DNA from 4 places in the Ottowia sp. VDI28 genome. Region 1 is predicted to be linked to each of the others. Evidence: predicted binding sites of a transcription regulator. Region 1 holds the regulator's gene; each other region holds the start of a gene.

What was found. The regulator sigma-54, encoded in region 1, starts transcription at its own class of promoters, with help from an activator protein. The targets are predictions, from matches to a motif close to TGGCANGNAANCTGCTTT.
Region 2: a site for sigma-54 is predicted at 5,472-5,489, ahead of WJU18_RS01300 (CmpA/NrtA family ABC transporter substrate-binding protein). Genes of this name have one in related genera too.
Region 3: a site for sigma-54 is predicted at 3,136-3,153, ahead of nirB (nitrite reductase large subunit NirB). Genes of this name have one in related genera too.
Region 4: a site for sigma-54 is predicted at 2,512-2,529, ahead of glnA (type I glutamate--ammonia ligase). Genes of this name have one in related genera too.

Annotation. Positions count from the first base shown of each region.
Region 1 covers NZ_CP149820.1:621,422-628,969, reverse strand. Annotated here, with positions in the region: gene WJU18_RS02855 (THUMP domain-containing class I SAM-dependent RNA methyltransferase) at 1-1,027, opposite strand, end outside; gene rpoN (RNA polymerase factor sigma-54) at 1,177-2,745, opposite strand; gene lptB (LPS export ABC transporter ATP-binding protein) at 2,789-3,592, opposite strand; gene lptA (lipopolysaccharide transport periplasmic protein LptA) at 3,601-4,230, opposite strand; gene WJU18_RS02835 (thiol:disulfide interchange protein DsbA/DsbL) at 4,344-4,961, opposite strand; gene WJU18_RS02830 (SPOR domain-containing protein) at 5,267-5,986, opposite strand; partial or broken gene argS (arginine--tRNA ligase) at 5,998-7,548, opposite strand, start outside.
Region 2 covers NZ_CP149820.1:273,302-280,849, forward strand. Annotated here, with positions in the region: gene WJU18_RS01270 (NAD-dependent succinate-semialdehyde dehydrogenase) at 1-181, opposite strand, end outside; gene WJU18_RS01275 (CaiB/BaiF CoA transferase family protein) at 291-1,553, opposite strand; gene WJU18_RS01280 (LysR family transcriptional regulator) at 1,643-2,566, shown strand; gene WJU18_RS01285 (enoyl-CoA hydratase/isomerase family protein) at 2,591-3,391, opposite strand; gene WJU18_RS01290 (PAS domain S-box protein) at 3,506-4,714, shown strand; gene WJU18_RS01295 (response regulator transcription factor) at 4,707-5,375, shown strand; gene WJU18_RS01300 (CmpA/NrtA family ABC transporter substrate-binding protein) at 5,519-6,925, shown strand; gene ntrB (nitrate ABC transporter permease) at 6,936-7,548, shown strand, end outside.
Region 3 covers NZ_CP149820.1:2,362,337-2,369,884, forward strand. Annotated here, with positions in the region: gene WJU18_RS11320 (molybdopterin-dependent oxidoreductase) at 1-82, opposite strand, end outside; gene nirD (nitrite reductase small subunit NirD) at 98-469, opposite strand; gene nirB (nitrite reductase large subunit NirB) at 472-2,973, opposite strand; gene WJU18_RS11335 (nitrate- and nitrite sensing domain-containing protein) at 3,222-4,397, shown strand; gene WJU18_RS11340 (CmpA/NrtA family ABC transporter substrate-binding protein) at 4,636-5,856, shown strand; gene ntrB (nitrate ABC transporter permease) at 5,853-6,644, shown strand; gene WJU18_RS11350 (ABC transporter ATP-binding protein) at 6,641-7,444, shown strand.
Region 4 covers NZ_CP149820.1:2,496,927-2,504,474, forward strand. Annotated here, with positions in the region: gene WJU18_RS11945 (efflux RND transporter permease subunit) at 1-244, opposite strand, end outside; gene WJU18_RS11950 (efflux RND transporter periplasmic adaptor subunit) at 254-1,387, opposite strand; partial or broken gene WJU18_RS11955 (competence/damage-inducible protein A) at 1,483-2,300, shown strand; gene glnA (type I glutamate--ammonia ligase) at 2,579-3,994, shown strand; gene WJU18_RS11965 (hypothetical protein) at 4,125-4,631, shown strand; gene glnL (nitrogen regulation protein NR(II)) at 4,735-5,823, shown strand; gene ntrC (nitrogen regulation protein NR(I)) at 5,852-7,369, shown strand; gene WJU18_RS11980 (IclR family transcriptional regulator) at 7,416-7,548, opposite strand, start outside.

The DNA.
Region 1 (7,548 bases):
GCGCGCGCGCCAGTGTGCCGCTCTGGAAAGCCTCGCGGCCCCGGCCGGCCACACCCGCGGCAGCGATACGCTCACCATAGGGTGGGTTCATGACGATCACGCCCGGTTGGGCGCTTGGCGGCATGCGTTGCAGCGCATCGCCGCCGCGCAGTTGCACGGCATCAGCCACGCCAGCGCGCTCTGCATTGCGTTGGGCAAAATCGACCATGCGGTGGGCCACGTCGCTACCGAAGACGGGCACGTCGGCAGACCTGCGCTCGCCTTGGGCTTCGCTTTTCATGGTTTGCCAGCTTGCGCGATCAAATGGTCTCAATTGCTCGAAACCAAAGGATCGCTGACCGCCCGCGGGCAGCCCTAGCTGAATCTGCGCCGCCTCGATGACGATCGTGCCGCTGCCGCAGCAGGGGTCATACAGCGGCACTTCCTGCACCGAGCGCGTAGCAGGCTGCCACCAGCCGCTAGCGGCCAACATGGCGGCTGCCAGGGTTTCCTTCAGCGGCGCGTCACCCTTGTCCTGGCGCCAACCGCGCTTGAACAGCGGCTCGCCCGAGGTGTCGATGTACAGCGTGGCAGTGTCGACCGTGAGGTGGGCATGCAGGCGCACATTCGGCGCATGCGTATCGATGCTGGGACGTACACCGCCCCGTTGGCGGAAACGGTCGGCCACGGCATCCTTGACGCGTAACGTCGCGAAATTCAGGCTCTGCAGCGGACTGTGCTGCGCCGTCAACTCGATGCGAAAGCTCTGGCGAGGCGTGAACCATTCTTCCCAAGCCACGCCTGAGCCGAGCCTGTAGAGATCTTCCGCGTCGCGATAGGGGCCGTGCGCCAGCTCGATCAGCACCCGCTGCGCCAGGCGGCTGTACAGATTGAGGCGCAGCGCGCCCGCCCAATCGGTGCGCACGCGCACACCCGCGCGCACGGTGAGCAAATCACTGCCGACCAGGCCCGTGAGGCCGTGCACTTCATCGGCCAGGAAACCTTCAACGCCGGCGGCGCAGGGTAGGAAGAGGGTCAGTTGGTTCATTTGATCGGGACGCGGCACAGGCCAGTAAGGGGTGATTGTCGCTCCCGCCGAGGGTGGCAAGCCTTGCCCGCCGGGATCGCCGGGCTCCAGCCTGGCAGCAGCGTGTACAAAACCCCTCTTGCCGAGCTGGAGCTCGGCGGTCCCAGGGGTTACGCCAGCTTGCGCAAGCTCGCCACGGGAATGCGCAGCCCTTCGCGGTACTTGGCCACCGTTCGGCGGGCGCAATCGATGCCTTGCTCCTTGAGCATATCGGCGATCTGGTTGTCCGATAGCGGCTTCTTCGTGTCCTCGGCGGAGATGAATTGCTTGATGAGCGCCCTCACCGCCGTACTGGAGGCATTGCCACCGGCTTCCGTCCCCAGCGCAGAGCCGAAGAAGTGCTTCAGCTCGAAGGTGCCCTGCGGCGTGGCCATGTATTTGGCGGTCGTTACACGGCTGATGGTTGATTCATGCACGCCCAGCTCGTCGGCCAGCTCGCGCTGCACCATGGGACGCATGGCCAGTTCGCCATGGACAAAGAAATTCTTCTGCCGCTCGACGATGGCCTGTGACACGCGCAGGATGGTGTCGAAGCGCTGCTGGATGTTCTTGATGAACCACCGGGCCTCCTGCAAGCGCTGCGCCAACGCCTGGTGGTTCTCGCCGCCTCGACCGCCGCGCAAGGCACCGGCATAGATGTCGTGCACGCGCAGACGCGGCATCACATCGGGGTTGAGCTGCACACGAAAGCGCTGCTGCGCACCCTGGCCGCTGCAGGTGACGATGACATCCGGCACAATGGCATTACGCGTGACATCCGCAAAGCGCCGCCCCGGCTTGGGTTCCAGCCGGCCAATATAGGCCATGGCAGCGCGCACCAGGTCTTCGGGTTCACCCGTGGCCTGGGCAAGCCGCCGTGCATCGCGCCGCGCCAACAGGTCCATGGCGCCGTGCTGAGTACAAATCTGCAGCGCCGCGGCGACAAGCGCCTGCTCCTGCGCGCCCAACCCTCGCTCATTCTGGCGGCTCTTGAGCTGCAGCGTGAGGCATTCAGCCAGGTTGCGCGCGCCGACGCCGGCGGGCTCCAGTGATTGCACGAGCCTGAGTGCCAGTGTGAAGCGGTGCACCAACTCTTCCATCTGCTCCTGGCCGTCGTTCTCATCAAGGAGGGTCGCGGCCAGTTCAGCGAGCGTGTCTTCGAGGTAGCCATCCTCGTTCAGCGACTCGATCATGAAACGCACGGCCGCCGCATCCTCCGGCATCAGGCGCAGGGACAAGGCCTGGCGGTGCAGGTGATCGGTCAGAGACTCCTGCGGCGTACCACGCTCGCCGGGGTCGAGTTCGTCGTCATCTTCCAGATTGTTACGGCGGGCGGGCGCATCGCCTCCCCATTCACCGTCGTCGGGCTGGGTTTCCACGCTGCCATCGCCGTCCCAGCTTTCAGCGACCAGGGTCTCGCCCCTGGCCCCGTCGGTATCGCCGAAATCGTCTGTGCCAGCCTCCGCGCCCTGTTCGCTGGCGCGGTCGCCTTCGCTCACGCGGGTATCGGCGCGCGCAAGGCCGAATGCCTCGCGGTCGGCGTCTTCTTCTGCGCGCTCAAGAAAGGGATTGTCGTCCAGCATCTGCTCGACTTCGCTGGCCAATTCCAGCGTGGACAGCTGCAAAAGCCGGATCGACTGCTGTAGCTGGGGCGTGAGCGCAAGATGCTGGGAAACGCGCAGTGAAAGGCCGGGTTTCATGCCGTCACCGCCGCGCCGGTGTACTCAATAGCGTGTTCACGCTTCAGAGCCGGAAGTGTTCGCCAAGGTACACACGCCGCACTTCAGGATCGGCAACGATCTCCTCGGGGGTACCTGCGGCCAGCACACGGCCTTCACTGATGATGACCGCATGGTCGCAGATGCCCAGTGTCTCGCGCACGTTGTGGTCGGTGATCAGCACACCAATGCCGCGCCCTTTGAGAAAGGCGATGATGCGCTGGATTTCGATGACGGCAATAGGATCGATACCGGCAAAGGGCTCATCCAGCAGAATGAAGCGTGGCTGCGTGGCCAGCGCTCGCGCGATCTCCACGCGGCGGCGCTCGCCCCCGGAAAGCGAGGGCGCGGGCGAATCACGCAAATCGTTCACGTGAAGCTGCTCCAGCAACTCCGTCAACCGGCGCTCGATTTCGGCCTTGGGCAGCGGGTGGCCATTCTCGTCCTGCTGCAATTCGAGCACGGCCCGCACATTTTCCGCGACGGTGAGCTTGCGGAAGATCGAGGCTTCCTGTGGCAGATAGGAAAGGCCCAGCCGCGAACGCCGGTGGATCGGCATGTGCTCGATCGGCTGGCCGTCGATGCTGATCTGGCCGCCATCGGCGCGCAACAGGCCGACGATCATATAGAACGACGTGGTCTTGCCAGCGCCGTTGGGGCCGAGCAGCCCCACCACCTCGCCATTGCGGACCGTGAGCGATACATCATGCACCACGCGCCGCGCGCCATAGTTCTTGCGCAGGCTTCGGACCTCCAGACGGCTGGAGCCGGGCGCCGCTGCCTGGGACGGCGAGACGGCGGCGTTGAGGACGGGGGCGGGCTGCTCCACCTGCCCACTCACTGGGATGGCCCCGTGGAAGGCCGCAGCGGCACGGCGGACTCCGCCCCGGAGGCTGGAGCAGGTGTACCACGCGGCGCCAGAATAGCCCGCACACGTCCGCCAGCCCCCTTCGAAGGGGTGGCACCCGCGGAACGCGCCGCGCCATCGACGGTGTAGACCTCGGTGGTGTTGTTGTAGACGATGACCGCCCCCGTGACTTCATCCTGCATGGTGGAGCCAGCCAGGCGCCGCATCTCGGCACGGCGGATAAAGCGCACGGTGTCGGCCTTGCTGTCGTACTCGATGGTGTCGCCTTCGCCTTCGATGTATTCGTCCAGGCCTTCGCGCTTCTGGCGGAAGAAAGCCCGCTTGCCCGGCTCGGCATACATCACGCCGAACTGATTGCCCGCCGCGTCCTGCCGCACCTCCAGACGCGCGCCGCGCATCACGATGGTGCCTTTGGTGGCCACGACGCGGCCGGTGAACGTACTGAGCTGTTGCTGGTCTTCGTAGCGCAGCGTGTCGGACTCGATGTTCATGGGCTTCTCGCGGTCCGCCCGCTCAGCCCAGGCGGGGCTCCCAGCCAGAACGCCCGCCAGCAACGCGAAAGCGCAGCCAAAGGCCCGCAGTGGGAAAGGTGATTTCATTGAAGGCACGGTTTTTGCTTCGATTCTCGGCTCCATTCTAAGCCGCAGACAAAAAAGCCCGCTCAAAAGCGGGCTGATGAAGCGGCAAAAACCAGGGCATTTCGCCCCGAGCTTCAGGTTTTGACCAACTGATTGGTGATCTGAAGCATGCGCTCGAAGCCACCGGCCATGGAACCGTCGGTGTAGTAGCGCCCGCCGATCCCCAGGGCTGGCGTACCTTCGACCTTGTAGGCTTCCTGCAGTTGCACGGCGCGGCGAACTTTGCTGGCGACGCCGAAAGACTTGTAGGCTTGCTCGAACTTCGCGCGGTCCACACCCTGCTCGGCCATCCAGGGGAACAGGACATCGGGCTTGTCGAGGCGCTTGCGCTGGTTCTGCAGGGCATCGAACACCTTGGCGTGGACCTTGTCGACCCCGCCGACGGCCTCCAGGGCGTAATAAATGCGCTGCAGCGGCTCGAAGCTGCTCTGGAAGCCCACATGCTCGAGGCGTACCACCACATTCTTGGGAGCCGATTTCTTCCATGCGGCAAAAATAGGCTCGAAATGCATGCAATGCACGCAGCCGTAGGAGAAGAACTCGATCACCTCCACTTGGCCGGCCGGCGCATCGACCGGAGCCGCAGGCTTGATTTCCACGTAGCCCTTGCCTTGTTGCGCATGCGCCGGCAAAGCCAGAAACCCGGGAAGCGCCGCTGCAGTGGCACCTAAAGCAAATTCACGACGATTCATAAAAAAACAAGCTCCAGTATCAACAGGCCGTCAGAGCCGGCAAGCAGGCCGCGAGTTCCGCAACCGAGGTAGTCAAGGCTCGATTATTGATGTTTTAAGCCAATTTCGCCGAAGAAACGACATTTACCCGCGGTAACCCCGCCGCCCTCACCCCAACCCTCTCCCGCAGGCGGGAGAGGGTTGGGGTGAGGGAGTCAAGTCAGAAGGCCGCGGAGCAGGCCATACGTGAGTAGCCGCGGAGCTGGCTTCGCCAGGCCGCTGGCTGCGTCCCCCTGGGGGGAAGGCGCGCCAGCGCCTCAGGGGGGTCACTTCTGCACTCTAACCAAAGCCACGTCCATTCCGTTGCCGCTCAGCCGCTCTTTCACGCGGTCGGCAGCGTCCTTGTTCTGAAACGGACCGACGCGCACACGATAGACCGTGCGGCCGGCCTGCTCACGTTCGGTCACGCGGGATTCGACGCCCATCAACGAAAGGCGCGCCCGCTGGGCTTCGGCTTCACCAGGATTGCGAAAAGCACCGGCCTGCACGAAGTAGGCGAATGGATCTGGCGCCGTGGAGGCCGTTGAAGGCGTGCTGCTGCCCGCCCGCGAAGCCACCAGATCACCCAGAGGATCAGCGGAAGGCTGGCGGGCCGCCGTGGCCGAAGAGGCCCGGGGAGCGGGTGCCGACGCCTGCGCGGCGGGCCGCGTGGGCGGCTTGACCTCAGCGGGCGCGGGCAACGCCACGGCAGGCCCCGGCGCTTCAGCCGGCGCAGGGATGGTTCGCGGCACCGGCTCAGGCGCGACAGTGCCACTGGTGGCCGGCGCAGCACCATTGCGGCCGCGCAGAAGGCCGTTGGGATCCCAATCCTTGTTTTTCTCGGCCTCGGCGGCATCCTGCCCGCTGGTACGGGAGGAATTCTTGTTGAGGAAAGGCACGGGCACCTTGGCCACGTAGATGGCGACGCCCAATGCTACCGCCAAGCCCACCATCACCCCCAGGATCACGCCCAGGAAGGTACCTCCAGATTGCTTGTTCAATTTCATGTTGTGAATGATTACATCTTGGCGGGGGCCGACACGCCCAGCACCGACAGGCCATTGTGCAACACCTGGGCGGTGGCGGCGACCAAGGCAAGGCGCGCCTTTTTCACCGCCTCGTCATCCACCAGGATGCGTTCGGCATCGTAGTAGCTGTGGTAGCTGGCCGCCAGCTCACGCAGGTAGAAGGTGATGTCATGCGGCGCAAAATCCTGAGCAGCGGCCGTCAGGACGTCAGGGTACCTGGCCAGCTGAAGCATCAGGGCCTGGGCAGCGGGTGTGTCCAGCGGCGACAGATCGGCTTCGAGCAGGCTGGCGGTGTCGCCGCCCCAGGCTTCGAGCACCGAGCAGATGCGCGCGTGGGCGTACTGCACGTAGTAAACCGGGTTGTCGTTGTTCTTGGAAACCGCCAGATCGACATCGAAGGTGTATTCGGTGTCGGGCTTGCGCGAAAGCAGGAAGAAGCGCACGGCATCGGCGCTGGTCCATTCGATCAGATCGCGCAGAGTGACATAGCTGCCGGCACGCTTGCTGATCTTCACTTCCTGGCCGCCCCTGACCACGCGCACCATGGTGTGGAGCACGTAATCGGGGTAGCCCGCCGGGATGCCGACACCCGCGGCCTGCAGGCCGGCCCGCACACGGGCGATAGTGCCGTGGTGGTCGGTGCCCTGAATGTTCACGACCTTGTGGTAGCCGCGCTCCCATTTGGTGATGTGATAGGCGACATCGGGCACGAAATAGGTGTAGCCGCCGTCGGTCTTGCGCATGACGCGGTCTTTGTCGTCGCCGTAGTCCGTGGTCTTCAGCCACAGGGCGCCGTCCTGCTCGTAGGTCTTGCCAGCGTCGATCAGACGCTTGACGAGTCGCCTCGACCCGGCCACTGGTATAGAGGCTCGATTCCAGGTAGTACTCGTCGAATTTGAGGCGGAAAGCCTGCAGATCCTTGTCCTGCTCGTGGCGCAGGTAGGCGACAGCGAACTGGCGGATGCCGTCGAGGTCATCGGCCTTGCCGCTGGCGGTGAAGCTGCGGTCGTCGGCCTGAACGGTCTTGCCGGCCAGGAAATCGGCGGCAATGTCGGCAATGTAGTCGCCGTTGTAAGCGGCTTCGGGCCATTCGGCATCGCCGGGTTTGAAGCCGCGCGCGCGCAGCTGTGTGGAGTTGGCCAGCGTTTCGATCTGCACGCCGGCGTCGTTGTAATAAAACTCCCGGTGCACGCGCTGACCCTGCGTTGCCAGCAGGTTGCAGATGGCGTCGCCCAAGGCCGCCTGCCGCCCATGGCCGACATGCAGCGGGCCGGTGGGGTTGGCCGAGACGAACTCGACGAGCACGCGGTCTTCCCCAAGGGGTTTCTTGCCGTACTCCCCTTTTTCCTGCAGCACTTCGCGCACCACCTGCTGTTTGGCGGCGGGCGTAAGGCGCAGGTTCAGAAAGCCGGGCCCCGCGATGTCGATGGCGCCGACCCAGCGCGTGAACGCAGGCGTAGCTCCGAGCGCGGCCTTGAGCTGTTCGCCCAGCGCGCGCGGGTTCATTTTCAGTGGCTTGGCCAGTTGCATGGCCGCATTGC
Region 2 (7,548 bases), 350 kb from region 1:
CGCTCCCGGCAGCGGCCAGGGCGTCATCCAGATCCTGGCGGCTGGCCCGTGGCACCTCGGCCAGCACCTCGTCCGTGGCGGGGTTGGTCACGGTGCCTGCCGTACCGGCACCGCCGTCACGCCATTGGCCATTGATGTACTGGCGTGGCGCAGGATAGATGGAAGGGTCTTTGGCGTTCATGATGGTCTCCTTTGGCGCGCTGGGCGGGTCGTTCTTTGATGGCCAGGCTGCCCCGAAACAAAAAGCACCCCTCACCGGGGGCGGCGGACCGCTCGAAGCGGCATCTCTCTCAGGCCGCGGGCGAGGGGTCGTGTTCCCATTGCCGCGTGACCACGCCCTGGCGCAGCAGCGCATCGATCTGCTCCTCACCGCAACCAGCTTCGCGCAGGATTTCCACGCTGTGCTCTCCCACCATGGGCGGCGGCAGCCGCTGGGCCGAGCGCTCGCCATCGAAACGCAGGGGCTGGGCAATCCCCTTCAGCGATCCAAAATGCGGATGCTCATAGCGCAGCAACATGCCAGATGCCTCGGTGTGCGGATGCGTCGACATCTCTCCCAGCGTATGCACGGGCGAGCAGGGAATGCCGGCTTCGTCCAGCAGTGCCAGCCAATGCCCGCGTTTGTGTTGTCTGAGGGCATGGCCTACCAGCGCCTCGGTGTCCTCGCGGTTCTGAACCCGGGCGTGGTTTGTGGCGTAGCGCGGGTCATTGATCACGTCCTCCAGCCCGGCCAGCGTGCAGAACTTGCGCCACAGGGCGTCATTGGCAATGCCCACGATCACTGGCTTATCGGCCGCCTCGAACACCCCGTAGGGACAAAGCGAGCCGTGGCCCACGCCCACTTTGCGCGGCTCGTTCCCGGTGAACCAATGGTTCTGCAGAAAATAGCCGAGGAACGCGGCCGAGGTATCGAACAAGGAGGCTTCCACACTGCAACCCTCGCCCGTGCGGTCGCGCCGCAGCAAGGCGGCCAGGATGCCGATCAGGGCATGCATGCCCGTCCCTTGGTCGACTGGAGAAAACGGACTGCGTGTCGGCGGACTGCCTTCCTCACCGGTGATCGCCAGCATGCCGCTGAAGGCTTGCAGGATCAGGTCGTAGCCTTTTCCATGGCGCATCGGCCCTACGCTGCCAAAGCCCGAGATGCTGCAATGGATGAGCCGCGGATTGAGGTTCCGAAGCGTCTGGGCATCCACGCCAAGCCGCGCTGCCACGCCGGGTGCGAAGCTCTCGATCACTACGTCCACCGAACCGGCGAGGCCATGCACGACGGCCCGCCCCGCTTCACTCTTGAGATCGAGTGCCAGGCTGCGTTTGTTGCGGTTGGCGCTGAGGAAAGGTCCCGAGGCGCGTTGCCCATCCGCAGAAGCGCGGAAGTCAGGCCACGAGCGTGTGTCATCGCCTTCGCCAGGTGCTTCGATCTTGATCACGTCGGCCCCCATGTCACCCAGATACTGCCCGCACAGCGGTCCGGCCAGTACCCGGGACAGATCGAGGACGCGGATGCCGGAAAGCAACGCGGTGGATGAAGGGGCCGGCGAATGGATAGACATTGACGGGCATTGTGGAAATTGCCCTGCCATATGTAAAATTAAATTAATATCTATATCAAGTAATTTTTCTAATTGAATGGGGTGCCCTCATGCACATCTCCGATCACGTGCTGCGCTGCTTTCTTGCGGTGGCGGATACGGGCCAGTTCACGCTGGCGGCGGAGCAATGCCACCTCACGCAATCGGCGCTCAGCCAACTGATTTCCCGGCTGGAGGAAAGACTGGGTGTTCTGCTTTTTCACCGAGAGCCGCGCTCCGCCACCTTGACCAACGAAGGGCGGCGGCTGGCCGAAACGGCGCGGCGTGTGCTGGCTGAGCTCAACCAGGTCGCGGCCGAATTCCGCGACATCACCACCTTGCACACTGGCTCGGTCTCGCTGGCTGCGGTGCCCTCGCTTTCGGTGATGTGGCTGCCCAAACTGCTGAGCCTCTTCAGCTCACAGCACCCGGGCGTCAGGTTGCGGCTTTACGACCAGTCTTCGGTCCGTTGCCTGGAGCTGGTGCGGCAGGGCGCGGTGGATTTCGCGCTCAATTCGCAGCCGGGCACGCAGCACGAAATGGATGCCGAGCTTCTCTTCGAGGAGTCGCTCTACGTGGTCTGCGCGCCCGATCACCCGTTGAGCCGGGTGAAGGAAGTCACGCCGGCGGACTTGCGCGGCGTGCGCTTTCTGCATCTGCAGGGAACGGACGACATGATCGTGAACACCCCGACGGGACTGCGTGGTGCCCGGCTTGTATTCTCCGAAGCCGGCGTGATCGACACGGGCTTCGAAGTCAGCAACCTCGCCACGCTGGCAGGCCTGATTTCGTCTGGGTTAGGTGTGGGCCTGGCGCCCGAGACCTCGCTGGCGCAGTTCAGCGTGTTGCCTGCGCATGCGGCGCGCATCAGCTCCAAGATGATGACGCGTCCGATTTATTTCGTGTACCCGAAAGGCCGCGCGCTCACCCATGCGGCCACCGCCATGCATGCGCTGTTGCTGAAGAACCTGCCCAAGCTGGCGGCTATTGCATGAGGTTGCCTGCGGCTCGTTCTACCGTCACTCCGGTGTTGGCCAATTGAACTTCGCCGGTTGGCGCTGAATGAATCGCTCCACCGCATCGCGGTGATACTCGGATGAGAAAGCGATGCCCTGTGCCGCGGACTCGAGTTCGACCATGGTCGCGAGATCGCTGGAGAATGACCGGTTGAGCGCGGCCTTGGTCATGGCGCTGGCGCTGGATGAGGCTGTGGCCACGCCCTGGGCGATGGCGATAGCACGTTGCAGGGCCTCACCATCGCTCACCACTTCCATGGCGATACCCAGTTCCCGAGCCTCATCGGCATGCACTTCGCGTGCGCTCAGCATGATCTCCTTGGCGCGCTGAAGGCCCACGATGCGCGGCAAGGTGTACATCGACGCGTTGTCCGGAACCAGGCCGATGCGCGAGAACGACATGCAAAAGCGCGCGGATTTCGCCGCGATGACCAGATCGGCCAGCAAGGCCAGCCCAAACCCTCCACCGTATGCGGAGCCTTCCACGGCGGCCACCACGATCTTGTCGCCGCTGTAGAGCCTTTCGGCATTCTGCAAGGTCCTGCGCATGCGGGCCCGGCCGGCTTCGGCCGTCATGGGTTTGCTGCCTTGCATGTTGGAAATATCCCCACCCGCGCAGAAATGCCCTCCGCGGCCGGTGATCACGATGGCCTTCACTTGCTCGTCTTCCATCGCTTGCTGTACTGCGGACGCGAAGTGCTCGCGTGCGGCCATGTCCAAGGCGTTGCGCTTTTCCGGGCGGTTCAGCGCGATCACGCGAACGGGGCCATGTGTCTCGAGTGCAATGGTTTCAGGGGCATTCATGGTGTGGGATCTCCTCGTGTATGAGCTGAATGGCTATTTCTCGCCAGGCAGCAGCGTAACGCCAAAGCCAGGCGTTTTCCTATTGCCTGGCACGCATATTGCGTGAGTGACTCCATGCACGCTTGCGCCAATAGATTTCTTGATCCGCGGTCACCTGCCTCCGATGACATGACGCTGCTGTTGGAGTCCACCAGCGAGGGCGTCTACGGCATCGACAACACGGGCGCCTGCACTTTCATCAACCGGGCTGGCGCGCGCCTGCTGGGTTGGCCGGTGGAGGATCTGGTGGGGCGCAACATGCACGCCGTCACGCACCATTCCCATGCGGATGGCCACGGCTATCCGGAATGCGATTGCCCCATCTTTCAGGCTTTCCGGCTGGGGCAGCCTTGCCGGGTGGATGCCGAGGTATTCTGGCGGCGCGACGGGAGCAGCTTTCCGGTCGAGTATTCAAGCTCTCCGATCATCGACCAGGGTCAGGTACATGGCGCGGTGATCACCTTTGTGGACATCACGGAGCGGCGCGCCCTGGCCGATACGCTGCAGCGCGCCAACGAAGGTCTTGCGCAGACCAACGAATTCCTGGAAACGCAGGTGCGTCAACGAACGGCGGCGCTCTCGGCCGCGCTGGCGCAGGTGCGCGAACTGGCCGCGCACGCGGAATTCGTACGGGAACAGGAGCGCACCCGTATCGCGCGCGAGGTGCACGACGAACTCGGCAGCCTGCTGGTGGCGCTGAAGATGGATGTGAACTGGTTCGAGAAGCGCCTGCGCGAGCAGGACGGCCGGACGCCTGAGGATGCCCACCTTGTGCGAGACCACTTGCGCGCCAAATGCCGCCACATGAGCCGCCTGATCGAGGACGCGGTGTCCAGCGTGGGGCGCATCATCACCGATCTGCGTCCCAGCGTGCTGGATCATCAAGGGTTGTGGGCAGCCTTGGAGTGGCATGCCCACGAGTTTCTGCCCGCGGCCGAACTCTCGCTCGACTGGCACATGGATGTTCCCGGCGGGCTGGTGCTGCCTGAGGCACAGGCCATTGCCGTGTTCCGCATCTTTCAGGAAATACTGAGCAATGTGGTGCGCCATGCGCAGGCAACGCAGGTGCGCATCAGCATCAAGGCCCATGCCGACGCGCTGTCTGTCCGGGTAAGCGACGATGGCCGGGGTGCCGAGCCGCAGGTCTTCGAGGCGCACGATGCTTACGGTGTGATGGGCATGCGCGAACGTGCGGGCCATTTTTTCGGCGCGATCGAGATCCACAGCGTTCCCGGCGAAGGCTCCACTTTCTCGTTGTACTGGCCGCTCAAGCACCATGGCTGAATCTGTCATACCTGTCGTGCTGTGTGACGACCACCGCATCGTCCGTGAAGGTCTCAAGCAGATGCTAGCCGATGATTTCCGCATCCGGGTGATCGCGGAGGCGTCTACCGGCGAGGAACTGATGGTGCTTGTCACCAATTTGGTGCATGACGGTGTCAAGCCTGTGCTCATGCTGGATATCGCGCTGCCCGGCCAGGACGGGCTGACGATGCTCAAGTCGATCCGCGAGCGCTGGCCGCTGCTTCCGGTGCTCATGCTCAGCACCTACCCTGAGAAGCAGTACGCCGTGCGCTGCATCCAGCTTGGCGCTTCCGGCTATGTGCACAAGAGCGCCGATCCTGATGTGATGATGGCCGCGGTGCTGCAAGCCGCCAATGGCGAACGGTACCTGAGTGCCGCCACAGCGCAAGCCCTGGCGGCGGCTGCGGCCCGGAGGCACAGGTTCACAGCTGCGGCCGAAGGCATCCCGGCGTTGTCTCACCGCGAACATCAGGTCTTTCAACGTTTGATCGAAGGCCAGGCCGTGACCCAGATTGGTGCGGCGCTGGGTTTGGCCGCCAATACCGTCAGTACCTACCGCGCACGCATTCTCGAAAAAACCGGTGCCCGCAACGATGTGGAGCTGGCGTTGCTGGCTGAAAGGCACGGCCACAGAGGCTGAGATGGGCACTGCGGGGCGCCGGTTGTAGGGCTGCCACTACACGCTGTCGACAGTCCGGGCACGACATGGTGCTCCGGACGGCATGGGCTCCTGAGTTGGCCCGCACCTTGCATTGGAGGGCCTATCCATATCAGGAGTGCACCATGTCCAATATTTTCTCGCCCTACGACGCCGATCGCCCTTTGCGGCTGCGCTGCAGTTGCGGCCGTGACCACTCTGAAGCCGAGCATGCTGCGGAGGCCTCTTCCAGCTCGGCTATCGCCGAGCTGCGCCAACGCACCAGTACGCCTGACTTCGAAAGCTACAGCCGCCAGTTCATCGAGGCCACGCTGGTCAAGGCGTTGTTCCCGCAGGACGCGGTGCGCCGCCGTTTCCTGCGCGCCGTGGGCAAGGGCACGGCCATGGCCGCCATTGCCAGTGTGCTGCCCATGGCCAGCCTGCAGGCCATGGCCCAGGAAAAAAGCACGCTCGAGAAGAAAGACCTCAAGATCGGCTTCATTCCCATCACTTGCGCCACGCCGCTGATCATGGCGCACCCGCTGGGCTTCTATGAGAAGCAGGGACTGAAGGTCGATCTGATGAAGACCGCCGGTTGGGCGCTGGTGCGTGACAAGATGCTGAGCCGCGAGTACGACGCCAGCCACTTCCTCAGCCCGATGCCGCTGGCCATCAGCATGGGCCTGGGATCGAACGCCGCGCCCATGAACGTGGCCACCATCCAGAACGTCAATGGCCAGGCGATCACGTTGGCGATGAAGCACAAGAACAACCGCGATCCCAAGCAATGGAAGGGTTTCAAGTTCGCTGTGCCGTTCGACTACAGCATGCACAACATGCTGTTGCGCTACTACCTGGCCGAGGCCGGCCTGAATCCCGACAGCGACGTGCAGATCCGCGTCGTGCCGCCCGCGGAGATGGTGGCCAACCTCAAGGCCGGCAACATCGATGGCTTCCTCGGCCCTGATCCTTTCAATCAGCGGGCGGTGTTCGAGGAGGCCGGTTTCATCCACATGCTGACCAAGGATCTGTGGGACGGCCATCCGTGCTGCGCCTTCGGTACCAGCACGGAGTTCATCCAGAAGTACCCCAATACCTTTGCCGCACTCTACCGAGCCGTGCTGACTTCAGCCGCCATGGCCTCCGAGGCCCGCAACCGCGAACTGATCGCCAAGGCCATTGCGCCAGCGCAATACCTCAATCAGCCTGAGGTGGTGCTGCAGCAGGTGTTGACCGGCCGCTTCGCCGACGGCCTGGGCAAGATCCAGAATGTGCCGAACCGCGCCGGTTTCGATCCGATGCCATGGCAGAGCATGGCCGTGTGGATGCTGACGCAGATGCAGCGCTGGGGGTACATCAAGGGCGACGTTAACTACCGGCAGATCGCCGAGAAGGTGTTCCTGATCACCGACGCGCGCAAGTACATGAAGGAACTGGGCCAGAAGGTGCCGGAAGACAGCGCCTATCCCAAGTTCCGCATCATGGGCAAGGAGTTCGATCCGGCCAAGGCAGCCGAGTACGCGAAGAGCTTCGCCATCCAAAAAACGGCATGAGGAGGCGGCGATGAAAACACTCAACTTTCGCGCGGCGCTGTTGTCATTGCTGCTGTTGCTGGCGGTGCTGGGGATCTGGCACCTGGCCACCAAGCCGGCGGGCGTTGGCGGCACCACGGCCGGCATGACAGCCGAGCAGATCGAGTACGCCCGCATGATGGGCAAGAACGTCGGTGATGCCTCTTCCAGCGCCACATCAGGCGGCTTCCCCACCCTGACGCTGATGGGGCAGACCGCCTTGGGCCATCTGTCGAACCCGTTCTACGACAACGGCCCCAATGACAAAGGCGTTGGGATTCAGATCGCGCACTCGCTGGCGCGCGTGGGGCTGGGTTTCGGGCTGGCTTGCTTGGCCGCCATTCCGCTCGGCTTTCTGATCGGCATGTCGCCGCTGCTGAGCCGCGCGTTGGATCCTTTCATCCAGGTGCTGAAGCCCATCAGCCCGCTGGCCTGGATGCCGCTGGCCCTTTACACGATCAAGGACTCCTCGATCAGCGGCATCTTCGTGATCTTCATCTGCTCGATCTGGCCCATGCTGCTGAACACCGCGTTCGGCGTGGCTTCCGTGCGCCGCGATTGGCTCAACGTGGCGCGCACGCTGGAAGTCAATCCGTTGCGCAAGG
Region 3 (7,548 bases), 1.7 Mb from region 1:
CGGTGATGCGTGTGCCCTCCGTTTGTATGAGCACACCGCAACCGACGCCGCAGTAGGGGCAGGTGGAGCGTGTTTCGGCCATGGATGCCACCTGGGCTCAAGCCCGGCACGGCCCCGCCGTGGGGCGAACGAGGTCGATGGCGTGGTGCGCGAGTTCCTCAGTGTCGAGGTAGATCATGCCTTCTTCCACTTTCACGGCGAAGCGGGGCGTACAGCCTTCGTCCGGCATCGCAGCCCGGCCGTCGCACAACTGGATCGTCCAGTTGTGCAGAGGGCAGGCCACGCTCTCGCCAAACACAAGTCCTTGCGACAGCGGTCCTCCTTTGTGGGGGCAGCGGTCGAGCAGCGCGAAGATGTGGCCTGAACCGGCGCGGAACACGGCCACGTCAAGGCCGCGTTCGCGGGCCACGCGCCGCGCGCCGAGTTCGGGAATATCTTCGGTGCGGCAAACAGGGGTCCACTGCGTCATGGTCAAACCCTTTCAGAAACTATAGAAGAGGCAACCGAAGAAGCCGTCGAAGAAGAAATCGAAGAAGTAATAGGCACGAACTGGCGTTGATCCACCCCCGCCTTGTCGAATTCGAACCAGGGGTCGGGTTCGCCGTCGAGCGCGAATTGCAACTGGGCCCATAGAGCCTTGCGGCCTTCAGCGTCATCGAGGATGCGGCGCTTCACATAATCCAGGCCGACGCGGTTGACGTAGTGCACCGTACGCTCCAGGTACCAGCCTTCCAGCCGGTACAGCTGCATGAACGCGCCCGTGTATTCCATGACTTCTTCGGCAGACTTGAGCTTGACGAAGAACTGCCCCACCTCGGTCTTGATGCCGCCATTGCCGGCGACGTGCATTTCCCAGCCGCTATCGACGCCGATGATCCCGACGTCCTTGATGCCGCTCTCCGCGCAGTTGCGAGGACAGCCGCTGACAGCGAACTTGACCTTGTGCGGCGCATGCATGCCCACGAAGGCGCGCTCCAGATCTTTGCCCAGTTTGGTGCTGTCCTGCGTACCCATGCGGCACCACTCGCTGCCCACGCAGGTTTTCACGGTGCGCAGCGCCTTGGCGTAGGCGTGCCCGCTCGGCATGCCAATGTCGCGCCACACCGCCTGCAGGTCTTCTTTCTTCACGCCCAGCAGGTCGATGCGTTGTCCGCCGGTGACCTTCACGGTGGGAATGCCGTATTTGTCCACCACGTCGGCAATGCGGCGAAGTTCCGCGGCCGAGGTCTCTCCGCCCCACATGCGCGGCACCACACTGTAGGTGCCGTCTTTCTGAATGTTGGCATGGCTGCGCTCGTTGATCAGGCGGCTTTGCGGATCATCCCGGGCTTCCTTGGGCCAGGTGCTGATGAGGTAGTAGTTGAGTGCAGGGCGGCAGGTGGCGCAACCGTTAGGCGTGCGCCATTCCATGAAATGCTGGACCTCGGCCACACTGAGCAGGCGATGCTTCGCAATAGCCTCGCGTACCGCCTGATGGCCGTGGTCGGTGCAACCGCACAGGGCCTTGGTTTTGGGGGCCGCCGAGAAATCGCCACCTGCCGTGAACATGATGATCTGCTCGACCAGCCCGGTGCATGAGCCGCAGCTTGCGCTGGCCTTGGTGTGCTTGCGCACCTCTTCCAGCGTGAACAGGCCCTTTTCCTGAATGGCTTTGCAGATCGTGCCCTTGGTAACGCCGTTGCAGCCGCAGACCTCGTCGCTATCTTGCATCGCGGCCGCCTTGTTGTGGCCTTGATGGCCGGCGTCGCCGATATTGGATTCACCGAACATCAGTTTGTCGCGGATGTCCTTGACCGTGCGGCCTTCTCTCAAAAGCTTGAAGTACCAGCTGCCATCCACGGTGTCGCCATACAGGCACGCGCCCACCAGCTTGTCGTCCTTGAGAACGAGCTTCTTGTAGACGCCCGCGAACGGATCGCTGAGCACGATCTCCTCGGTGTCCGCGCCACCCTGAAAATCGCCAGCGCTGAACAGGTCAATCCCCGTGACTTTCAGCTTGGTGGAGGTCATGGAGCCTTGGTAGCGCCCGATGCCGAACTCGGCCAGGTGGTTCGCGAGCACCTTGCCCTGTTCGAACAGAGGGGCGACGAGGCCATAGGCAATACCCCGGTGCGCCGCGCATTCGCCCACGGCGTAGATGCGCGCATCGGTGACGGTTTGCAGCGTGTCGCTGACCACGATGCCGCGATTGACGTGGAGCCGGATCTTTTCCGCCAACTCGGTGTTGGGGCGTATGCCCACCGCCATCACCACCAGCTGCGCGGGCGTTTCGCTGCCGTCCTTGAATTTCACCGCGCGCACGCGGCCGCCTTTGCCGCCGTCCGCATCGCCCAGCAACTCCTGTGTTTGCGCCGTCATCAGGAACTGCATGCCCCGTTCGGCCAGAGATTTCTGCAAAAGCTTGCCTGCGACGTCGTCCAGCTGGCGCTCCATCAGCCATTCGCCCGCATGTACCACGGTCACCTTCATGCCGCGTTTCATCAGGCCGTTGGCTGCTTCCAGGCCCAGCAGGCCGCCGCCGATGACCACGGCTTCCTTGTATTGCGTGGCGGCCTCGATCATGGCCTGGGTATCCGCGATGTCGCGGTAGGCCAGTACACCTTGCAGGTCCTTGCCGGGAATGGGCAGCATGAACGGGTTGGAGCCCGTGGCGATGATCAGCCTGTCGTATTCGGCGCTCACGCCATTGGCGGCATGCACAATGCGCCGGCTTCGGTCTACCCCCGTCACGGCACAGCCTGCGTGCAGCGTAATGTTGTTCTGCTCATACCAGGCCCAATCGTTGAGCACGATCTCTTCCAGCGTCTGCTCGCCCGCCAGCACCGGCGACAGCAGGATGCGGTTGTAGTTGGGGTGGGGCTCTGCGCCGAACACGGTGATGTCGTACAGATCGGGGGCGATCTTGAGCAACTCTTCCAGCGTGCGTACGCCCGCCATACCATTGCCTACCATCACGAGCCTTGGTTTTTTCATCGTGAACCTCTGTCTGGCTGAAACAAAACCTTCCGGGCTTCAGAACTTGGAGCGGCCCGGCAACAAAAAAAGCGCCTTCACGGAGCACGGTTTGACCCATGCCGGTGAATGACGCCTCTGTCTGGTGCGGCGCGCCTTTGCGCCGCGGCCTTGCGAAAAAGCGATGCAATTGCCGTGCCAGGTGCTGCGCTGCAAGTTGGTGCATGCCTGGACGGGTATTTCCGGCACGCGAATTGCTGGGAAGAGGCATGACTTCCGCTTTGCATTTCCTCCAGGTAGCCCGCCAGTGCGAGATCGCCGAGCTGGAGCAGCTTCAGCGCACCAGTGCGCTCGTCGATCTGCTCGGGCGGCTGATCCATGCGCTGCAGAAGGAGAGGGGGCTGTGCATCGTCTACCTGACGGGGGGTGGTGCGCCGGCCTTGCTGGTGGAGCAGATCGAGGAGTGTGAGCAGTTGGCGCGCGACGTACGGGCAGGCTTCGGCCAGTTGGACACGCCGGCTCAAGGAGCTCGCCTGTTCAGCCGAATTGCCTATGTATTGCAGGGGCTGGATGTGTTGCCCGCGCTGCGCGGGCGCATAGAGGCGCGCCTTGTCAATCCCGAAGAGGCGGTCGTGGCCTTCTCCAAGCTGGTGGCGGGTGTTCTGGCCGTGGTGTTCGAAGCCGCCGACAGCGCCGCAGACCCTGGCGTTTCCCGCCTGCTGGTGGCGTTGTTCCACTTCATGCAAGGCAAGGAACTTGCGGGGCAAGAGCGTGCGGCGGGCGTTGCCGCGTTCGGCGCGGGTGGCGAGCAGCGCCAGCAGCATTGGCTGCACCTGATTGCCGCGCAGGAGCGGTGTTTCCAGGTCTTCGCCGAATTCGCTCCGCCCGCGCTCCTGCCGTTGTGGCGCTCCGAAGATGCCGCGCTGGAGCGCCTGCGCCGCGTGGGATGCACCGATCCGGCGGGCGCCGGATCCGCGGCCGATCTGCGCGAGACATGGTTCGACGTCGCCACACGCCGCATGGATGCGCTCCACGCCGTGGAAACCCAACTTGCGGCAGAACTGCTGTATCAATGCGAATGCCGCATTGCCCAGGCGCGCGAACCCTTGCCGGCCGTGAGTGCGGATGCGGATTTCTTCGATACCGCCCAGGCTCCGGCCGCAGGCCTTGGGCCTCAGCTGAATCGGTCGGTGCTGGAACTGGTGCAGGAGCAGTCCCAACGCCTGCAAGCCATGCAGGGCGAACTGGAAACCGCGCGAGCCGCGCTTCAGGAGCGCAAGCTGGTCGAGCGCGCCAAGGGCCTCCTGATGGCTCGGCGGCAGCTCAGCGAGGGAGACGCGCACAAGCTGCTGCGTCAAACCGCGATGCATCAGGGCCGCAAGCTGGCTGAGGTGGCCGAGGCTGTCTTGGCGATGGCTGATCTGCTGCCGGCTGCACCGCATTGAGGTGTCGCAGGCCTTGAGCGGCACCAGCATGGTGCAGTGCAGCATCATTGTGTCAGCCAGAACCGCAGTGCTTGTCCGTGAGATGTGTTTGGCACGCTTCATGCAATGACTCACTCAAAGCTCGGCCAATGGCGGCCGAGTGGAAGAAGACAACGGCGTCCTCCTCTTCCCCGCACATGCGGGCTGAGGTCAGGCGCCGTTTTTGTTTTTTGTCTCCCACGTTCGAAGGAGTTTTGACATGTCGCCATCCACCATTCCACGCCGCGGTTTCCTTGCACTGACCGCGGGTACCGCCTTGGGTTACCGCGGTGCTTGGGCCGCTGGTTCTGACAAGCCCGAGAAGGAGGAGGTCAAGATCGGTTTCATTCCCCTGACCGACTGTGCAAGCGTCGTCATGGCCTCGGTGTTGGGGCTGGACAAAAAATACGGTGTGAAGCTCGTGCTCAGCAAGGAGGCCAGCTGGGCTGGCGTGCGGGACAAGCTCGTGAATGGCGAGCTCGATATGTCTCACGTGCTCTATGGCCTGATCTATGGCGTGCATCTGGGCGTGGGCGGGACCCGCAAGGACATGGCCGTGCTCATGGGCCTCAACCACAACGGCCAGGCCATCACGCTGTCGAAAGCCCTGGCCGGCAAAGGCGCCGTGGACGGCCCGTCGCTGGCTGCCCTCATGGCCAAAGAAAAACGGGAGTACACGTTCGCCGGCACATTCCCCACCGGCACGCATGCGATGTGGATGCATTATTGGCTGGCGGCGGCGGGCATCAATCCGTTGACCGGTGCCAAGCTGATCACCGTGCCGCCTCCGCAGATGGTGGCCAACATGCGGGTGGGCAACATGGATGGCTTCTGCGTCGGGGAGCCGTGGAACCAGCGCGCCATCATGGACGGCATCGGGATCACGGCCAATACCACGCAGGATATCTGGAAGGACCATCCCGAGAAGGTGCTGGGCACGACAGCGGAATTCGTCAAAAAATACCCCAACACCACGCGGGCGGTGATGATGGCTGTGATCGAAGCCGGGCAGTGGATCGACGCCAACCTGTCGAACAAGGCGAAGATGGCCGAGACCATTGCCAGCAAGTCCTACGTGAACACCAGCGTGGACGCCATCAATCAGCGCATTCTGGGCCGCTATCAGAACGGGCTTGGCAAGAGCTGGGACGATCCCAATCACATGAAGTTCTTCAATGACGGCCTGGTGAATTTCCCGTACCTGTCGGATGGCATGTGGTTTCTGACGCAGCACAAGCGCTGGGGCTTGCTCAAGACCCATCCGGACTACCTGGCCGTGGCCAAGCAGGTGAACCAGGTGGATCTGTACCGCTCGGTGGCGAGTGCCATGAAGATCAGCGTGCCGAAGGACGACATGCGCACCAGCAAGCTCATCGACGGCGTGGTCTGGGACGGCAAGGATCCTGCCAAATACGCGGACGGCTTCAAGATCAAGGCATGACCATGAAGGCGAGCGAGTTCCTCAAGTCGGCGCTCCCGCCCGCGTGTGGCCTGGGGCTGCTGGTGCTGCTGTGGTCGATCGTGTCATCGGTCACCAGCCAGAGCATTCCCGGGCCCATGGAAACCTGGCATCAGGCGGTGGAAGTGTTCCGTGATCCGTTCTACCGCAACGGCCCCAATGACCAGGGGGTGGGCTGGAATGTGCTGGCCTCGCTGGAGCGCGTGGCCGTGGGATTCGGCTTGGCTGCCCTGGTGGGTATTCCTGCGGGGTTCGTTATCGGGCGGTTCGAATTTCTTTCGCGCATGTTCAACCCGCTCATCAGCCTGCTGCGGCCGGTGTCGCCCCTGGCTTGGTTGCCCATTGGCCTGCTGGTCTTCAAGGGGGCGAACCCGGCGGCCATCTGGACCATTTTCATCTGCTCGATCTGGCCCATGGTCATCAATACCGCCGTGGGCGTACAGCGTGTGCCGCAGGACTACATGAACGTGGCGCGCGTGCTCAATCTGAGCGAATGGAAGGTTGCCACCACCGTTCTTTTTCCTGCGGTGCTGCCCTACATGCTGACCGGCGTGCGGCTTGCGGTGGGCACGGCGTGGCTCGTGATCGTGGCGGCTGAAATGTTGACCGGCGGCGTGGGCATCGGTTTCTGGGTCTGGGACGAGTGGAACAACCTGAACGTGAAGAACATCATCGTGGCCATTTTCGTGATCGGCATCGTGGGATTGCTGCTAGAGCTGGCGTTGATCAAGCTGGCCACGGTATTTACCTTTGAAGAGGTGAAGGCATGAGCGATATAAAGTTCATCGAAGTCCAAGGGGTGGAGCAAACCTTCAAGACAGCGAAGGGATTGTTTCCCGCATTGCGCCAGATCGATCTCCAGATTGCCAAGGGCGAGTTCGTAGCGCTCATTGGCCACTCGGGTTGCGGCAAGAGTACGCTGTTGAACCTGATCGCGGGCCTGACCACGCCAACGGCGGGCGCTCTGATCTGCGCCAACAAGGAAATCAAGGGGCCAGGGCCCGAGCGCGCCGTGGTGTTCCAGAACCATTCGCTGCTGCCTTGGCTGACATGCGAAGGGAATGTTTATCTGGCCGTGGAGCGCGTGTTTGGCGCCACCGAAAACAAGACGCGGCTCAGGGAGCGGACCGCAGCCGCCTTGGCTTTGGTGGGCTTGACCCATGCCGCGCAGAAGCGGCCCGGGGAGATATCCGGCGGCATGAAGCAGCGTGTAGGTATTGCGCGCGCGCTGTCCATGGAGCCTCAGGTGCTTCTGATGGACGAGCCCTTCGGCGCGCTCGATGCGCTTACCCGCGCCAAGCTGCAGGACGAGTTGCTGGAGATCGTGGCGCGCACCCGAAGCACCGTGGTAATGGTCACTCACGACGTGGACGAGGCGGTGCTCCTGTCGGACAAGATCGTGATGATGACCAACGGCCCGGCCGCGACGATCGGCGAGGTTTTGAGTGTGAACATCGAACGCCCGCGCAGCCGCGTGGAGTTGGCCGAAGACCCGCGCTATCTCCATGCGCGCAAGGCGGTGATCGATTTTCTCTATACGCGGCAACGCCACGTCGAAAAGACCGCCTGACGCGGTAAGGGTGACACTCCTGATGCCAGGCTTCGTTCCCGGAGTGGACGCCCCGCTGAACGCTCCGATATCTTCGTCAAGAAGATCATTCTGTTTGACGGAAT
Region 4 (7,548 bases), 1.9 Mb from region 1:
AGGTCAGGGCGTTGATGCCGGCGATCGAGTTGACGCTCTCCTCGATCTTCTTGGTGACTTCGCTCTCGATGATCGCGGGTGAAGCCCCGGGGTAGTCCGTGGTGACGACCACGACCGGGAAGTCAACGTTCGGGAACTGATCGACCTGCAGGCGCTGCAGCGCGAACAGGCCCAGCACCACGAACGCCAGCATCACCATGGTGGCAAACACGGGGTTTTTGAGGCTGACCTTGGTGAACCACATGAAGGCGACTCAATCCTGTGAGGACACGCCGGCGGCCAGGCGTACAACCGTGCCTTCGCGTAGCGCCCCGGCTGCCCCCCGCAGCACCAGGGCGCCTTCGGCCACGCCCTTGACGGCTACCACCGTCTCTCCGCCCACTGCGCCGCGCGCGCCGGTTTCCACCGTGTGGTGGACGATGTGTCCGTTTTCAACCGCTTGCACGTAGGGCAGGGGCTTGTCGGTACGCACGGCGGAAAGCGGCACGGCCAGCGCGGTTTGGCGCTCGGTTGCCAGCAGTCCTTGGGCGAACAGGCCCTGGCGGAGGCCGGGGGTCGGTTGCACGGACAGATAGATGAGCACGCTTCGGCTGCCGGCCTGGGTGGCCGGGTTGATGCGTGCCACCGTGGCCGTCACGGGCTGCGCCGCACCCTCGATCGTCAGGCTGGCGGTCTGGCCTACGCGTACGGCCACCGAGTCAGCGGGGCTCAAGGCGGCCTCCAGCTCCAGTTGGCTCAAATCCACGATCTCCACGATACGTGCCTCGGGGGCTACACGCTCCCCAGGCTGCGCCAGGCGCTGCGAGATCTGTCCGCTGATCGGCGCGCGAAGCACCGCGTCGGCCACCGATTTGCGGGCCACGTCCGCGGCGGCGAGGGCGGCGCGGTGGCTGGCCTTGTTGGCGTTCAGGTTGGCCAGCGAAGTGTCCAGCGCGGTCTGGGAGATGAACCCCTGCTTGACCAGCGCCGCGTTGTTGTCGTACTGGCGCTGAGCGATGTCCACCTGAGCGCGGGCGGCATCGGCCTGCTGCTCGGCCTGGCGTACCCTGTTGGGGTATTCGCTGGACTCGATACGGGCGATCACCTGGCCGGCGGACACCTTGTCGCCCTCGCGGACGGTCAAGCCTTGCAGCTCGCCGGAGACGCGCGCTTTCACCACCGCACTGCTCACGGCTTTCAGCGTGCCCGATACCGGCACACCCGCGCTGATGTCCTGTATGCGCGCCTTGGCCATATCCACGGCCGACAGCTCGATTTCAGGCTCCTTGACGATGGCCGTCTGTTCCTGCTGTTTGGCCATTTTCCGAGCCGACCAACCGCGCCAGCCCAGCACGGCGACGATCAGCACCGTAGCTGCCACCAGCAGCCAACCTGTGCGCCGCTTCATATATTGGAGATCCTCAGCGAATGCGAGATGGCCCGATTATCAGGGTTCCCGAAGAGGGTTCCCCGGTGTCATCAGGCTCCCACATAATGCTCGCCATGACTGCTCCCAACTTTGGCCTCATCGTCATCGGCGATGAAATTCTTTCCGGCAGGCGCACCGACAAGCACCTGCCCAAGCTGATCGAACTGCTGGGAGAACGCGGCCTGCGCCTTGGTTGGGCCGAGTACGTGGGCGATGAGCGCGACCGCATCACCGCGGCGCTCAAGAAAGCATTTGCTTCCAGCGACGTGGTGTTCAGCACCGGGGGAATCGGTGCCACCCCCGATGACCATACGCGCCAGTGCGCCGCTGCGGCGCTGAACGTGCCGCTGGTGCTGCATCCTGAGGCCAAGGCGCTGATCCACGAGCGCGGGCAAGATACCGCCCGCGAGAAAGGCTTGACCTATGACCCGGACAGGCCAGACAACCAGCACCGGCTCAACATGGGGGTGTTTCCCGCCGGTGCGCGCATCATTCCGAACCCCTACAACAAGATTCCCGGCTTCAGCTGCAACGGCCCCGGTGGCGGCACCGTCCATTTCACCCCGGATTTCCCGTCATGGCCTGGCCCATGATGGCATGGGCGCTGGATACGTATTACGCCAGCTGGTTCGGCAAGGGCGATTGGCAGGAAAGGTCTGTCATCATCTTTGGCGCCATGGAAGCCGCGCTGACGCCGATCATGGAGCGGGTAGAGGCTGCCCATCCGCAAGTGAAGGTGTTCAGTTTGCCCAGTGTGGATCATCCCGAATACGGTGCGCACATCGATCTGGGTGTCAAGGGGCCGGTCGAGGCCGTAGGCCCTGCCTATGCCGATCTGCGGGAGTGGCTGGTGCCTTTCGGGCTGCGCTATGGAAAAGAGATTGTTTCCTGATGTGCACCAATACTGTGCATTTATGGGAATTCACCAAAATAGTGCATACATTTGAGCTTTATGCCCCATTTTGTGTCACGCCGGAATCCATGTTTTTTGGAGCCCCCGGCCGGGGCCAAGCCGATTCATGCTGCCGCAAAGGCACAATATTGGCTTGATGTGGTGCCGCCAAGCGCTGGCGTGAAAACCGGTATCAAGCCGGTGCAACGGCTGGCATGGAACCTGCATTCTTCCCCGACAACCCTTTTACAACCTCGAGTTCAACTTAGGAGAGCCTGATGGCCAAGACCGTCGCAGACGTCATGAAAATGGTGAAGGAAAACGAAGTCAAGTTTGTTGACTTCCGCTTCACCGATACCCGCGGCAAGGAGCAGCACGTCACGGTGCCGGTGTCGCACTTCGACGAAGACAAGTTCAGCGACGGCCACGCATTCGATGGCTCTTCCATCGCAGGCTGGAAAGGCATTGAGGCATCGGACATGCTGCTGATGCCCGATCCCAACACCGCCAACATCGATCCCTTCTTCGAAGAGCCGACCCTGTTCCTCACCTGCGACGTTCTGGAACCAGGCGATGGCAAGGCCTATGACCGCGATCCGCGCTCTATCGCCAAGCGCGCCGAAGCCTACCTGAAGGCCTCCGGCGTGGGTGATACCGCCTATTTCGGCCCTGAACCCGAATTCTTCGTGTTTGACGGCGTGCGCTGGAGCACCGAGTCCGGCCACAGCTTCTACAAGATCGAAGAGTACGAAGCCCCCTGGAACACTGGCTCCGAGCTCGAAGGCGGCAACCGCGGCCACCGTCCGACTACCAAGGGCGGTTACTTCCCCGTGCCCCCGGTCGACAGCACGCACGACATGCGCGCCGAGATGTCCCTCATCCTCGAATCGCTGGGCATTCCGGTTGAAGTGTTCCACCATGAAGTGGCCGGCGCGGGCCAGATGGAACTGGGTACCAAGTTCTCCACGCTGGTACAGCGTGCCGACTGGACGCAAGTGCTGAAGTATGTGGTGTGGAACGTTGCTGATTCCTACGGCAAGACAGCCACCTTCATGCCCAAGCCCTACCACGGCGACAACGGCAGCGGCATGCACGTGCACCAGTCCATCTGGAAGGGTGGCAAGAACCTGTTCGCGGGCAAGGGCTACGCAGGCCTCTCCGACACCGCCCTGCACTACATCGGCGGCATCATCAAGCACGCCCGTGCGCTCAACGCCATCACCAACCCCTCCACCAACAGCTACAAGCGCCTGGTGCCGCACTTCGAAGCACCGGTCAAGCTGGCTTACTCCAGCCGCAACCGCTCGGCTTCGATCCGCATTCCTCACGTGGCGAGCGACAAGGCCCGCCGCATCGAGGCACGCTTCCCCGATCCGATGGCCAACCCGTACCTGTGCTTCTCCGCACTGCTGATGGCTGGTCTGGATGGCATCGAGAACAAGATCCACCCGGGCGAAGCCGCCACCAAGGATCTCTACCACCTGCCGCCGGAAGAAGACAAGCTGGTGCCTACCGTGTGCCACAGTCTCGACCAGGCCCTGGAAGAGCTCGACAAGGACCGCGCCTTCCTGACCAAGGGCGGCGTGTTCACCGACGCCATGCTGGATGCCTACATCGAGCTGAAAATGGCCGAAGTCAGCCGCGTGCGTGTGAACGTGAATCCGGTCGAATACGACATGTATTATTCGCTGTGATGTTGTCACAACCATAAAAAAGGGTGGCCTGGCCACCCTTTTTTGTTGTGCCAAGGAACACCGCTTTGTCAAACGGCTCTATTGACAGATACTTGATCGATCACGGCGCTTGATGCCACGGAAACTTGATATGCGAACCGCTTTGCTGCTGACCTCCCTCTTTGCCGCAACCAACTGGTTGGCTGCGGCGCCGGTGTCGGCGCAAGATCGTATTTACCGTTGTGGCAACGAATACACCAACCGCATTGGCAACCGCAAGGACTGCAAGGTGGTGGAAGGCGGCAATGTCACCGTGGTGCGCGGCACCGCCCCGGCACCCGCGCCGGCACCTGCCGCTGGCGGAGGCGGCCAGCGCAACGTGGTCAGCGCGCCTGCGGCCGCGCCGCGCGTGGATTCACCCGAGCAGCGTGCCCGCGATGCCGATGCCAAGGCCATCCTGGAGCAGGAGCTGCGCCGCACCGAGGCGCGCCAGGCTGAATTGCTCAAGGAATACAACAACGGCGAGCCGGACAAGATCGGCGGCGAAGCGCGCAACTATCAGAAATACCTCGATCGCGTGGCGGAGATGAAAGCCGCCATTGACCGCAACCAGAGCGATATCGAAGGCATCCGGCGCGAATTGAACCGGTTCAAGTAAACGGCCTTCCAACTTGTCTTACCCCTTTCCCACCTCTGGGCGAGGGTGAGGCGGGACCGGCCTTCCGGTGAGGGCCACCAGCGCTATCATGAAATTCCAGAGCATGCCTGAACCCCGCCGTCCGCACCTTACACGCTTCCAAGCCTTCGACCAACTGGCCATTCTGGTCGCGGTGCTGGCCGAAGACGGTACCGTCCTGTTTGCCAATGCCGCTCTGGAAGACGCCGTGGGTCTGTCCTGGCGCAGCATCGAGGGCACGCGGTTCCAGGATTTTTTCGCGGAACCCGCCGAGCTGGAGCACGCCTTGACGGGAATGCGCGAAAACACCTTCGCCGCGCTCCGCTACGACGCTCACCTGAAACGCCACGGTAAACCGAACGCCGACGTGCTGCCGGTGCACGTCATCGTCGCGCAAACCGAGCGCCCGGGAGAGCTGGTGGCTCAACTGCTGCCCCAGGAGCTGCAGGCGCGGCAGGAGCGAGAAGAGCGCCAGGCCGATCAGGTGCGCGCCAACAAGGAGCTGTTCCGAAATCTGGCGCATGAGATCAAGAACCCCCTGGGTGGTATTCGGGGCGCGGCGCAACTGCTGGAAATGGAGATGGCCGCGCCCGAGATGCGCGAATACACCCAGGTCATCATCCACGAGGCCGACCGCCTGCAGGTGCTGGTGGACAGGCTGCTGGAGCCGCACCGGCACCCGCAGGTGCTGGGAGACGTGAACATCCACGAAGTGTGCGAGCGGGTGCGTTCGCTGATCGTGGCCGAGTTTCCTCAAGGGCTTCGGGTCGTACGCGACTACGACATCTCCATTCCCGATTTCCGGGGCGACCGCGAGCAGTTGATCCAGGCCCTGCTCAATATCGTTCACAACGCCGCGCAGGCGCTCGCCGAACGCATGGCCACCAGCGGAGACGCCAGGATCGTGTTGAGCACCCGAGTGGCGCGACAAGTCACAGTAGGTAAGCATCGCTATCGGTTGGCATTGGAATTGCATGTCATCGACAACGGACCGGGCGTGCCCGATTCGATCAAGGACCATGTGTTTCAACCCCTGGTGTCAGGGCGGGACGGCGGCAGCGGACTTGGGCTGACTCTGGCCCAGACTTTCGTGCAGCAGCACCATGGTTTGATCGAACTCGACAGCGTGCCAGGCCGGACGGATTTCAGGATCCTGATTCCGTTGTTATCTTGATGACCTGTGCTGAACGAGAGGAGCCCCTATGAAGCCGATCTGGATCGTTGACGATGACCCTTCCATCCGCTTCGTGCTGGAGAAGGCCCTGTCACGCGAAGGTCTGCCTACCCGGTCTTTTACAAACCCCCGCGAGCTGTTGGCTGCGCTGGATGACAACGCCGCGGCGGGCGAGGACAGCAGCGGCCCGAGCGTGCTGGTGAGCGATATCCGCATGCCCGGCGGCTCCGGCCTTGAATTGCTGGAGAAGGTGAAAGAGCGCCTGCCCGGTTTGCCCGTGATCATCATGACGGCTTTCTCCGATCTCGACAGCGCCGTGTCTGCCTTCCAGGGCGGCGCCTTCGAGTATCTGCCCAAGCCTTTTGATGTGCCCAAGGCCGTCGAGCTGATTCATCGCGCGGTCGAAGAAAGCGTGCGTGAGGAAGTGGCCGAGCAGCAGCAGGCGCAGGCGCCCGAGATGCTGGGCCAGGCGCCGGCCATGCAGGACGTTTTCCGGGCCATCGGCCGGTTGTCGCAAAGCAATGTCACGGTGCTCATTACCGGCGAATCGGGCAGCGGCAAGGAGCTCGTGGCCCGTGCATTGCACAAGCACTCACCGCACGCCAAGGGGCCTTTCGTGGCCATCAACACCGCGGCCATCCCCAAGGAACTGCTCGAAAGCGAGTTGTTCGGCCACGAGCGCGGCTCTTTCACCGGGGCCCAGGCTTCCCGGCGAGGCCGTTTTGAACAGGCTGACGGCGGCACGCTGTTTCTGGACGAAATAGGCGACATGCCGTTTGATCTGCAGACGCGGCTGCTGCGCGTGCTCTCTGACGGGCATTTCTACCGCGTGGGCGGGCACAGCGCCATCAAGACCCATGTGCGCGTGGTGGCCGCCACGCACCAGGATCTGGAGCGGCGGGTGCGGGAAGGCGCGTTCCGCGAGGATCTGTTTCACCGCCTGAACGTGATTCGCCTGCGGTTGCCGGCATTGCGCGAGCGGCGTGAGGATGTTCCCGCGCTGACGCGGCATTTTCTCGGTTTGAGCGCCCGCCAGCTTGGCGTGGAGCCCAAGCGTATTTCAGAGGCTGCTCTGGGGCGACTGGTTGATTTCAGTTTCCCGGGCAACGTGCGGCAACTGGAAAACATCTGCCACTGGCTCATGGTGATGGCGCCGGCACAAGTCATCGAGGAAAAAGATCTGCCGCCTGAGGTGCTGACCGCAACACCGGCAGGCGAACACGCTCCGGTGCCGTCGCCGGTTCTTGCAGTTGCTCCCGCTTCGGCTTCAGTCCTGAACCCCGTCCTTCCGGTGGAAGCCCATGCCGCCGGCACCGAAATGAAGCACGTGCCCACAGGTTGGGAGCGAGGCCTTCAGGCCGAAGCGGCAGGCATGCTTGCTTCGGGCCAATCAGAGGTGTGGGACAGCCTGATCGGCCGCGCCGAATCGTGCCTCATCCAGGCCGCGCTGTCCGACACGCGAGGCCGGCGCATAGAAGCTGCTCAGAAGCTCGGTATCGGCAGAAACACCATCACGCGCAAGATCCAGGAGCTTGGGCTCGAGTGATCTAGGAGCATGTTGGCTTTCGCTCAGCCTGCATCGGGCCTGCGGGCTACCCTGCCTGCCGCCCCGCCATGCTGACCAGTTGGACCAGCGCGGGGCCTACCGTTTTCGGCAGATCTGATGGCTTCGTCCGATAGCCTGGGATAGCGCAATTGAAAAGCAGGTTTCTCGATCCGTAGCGG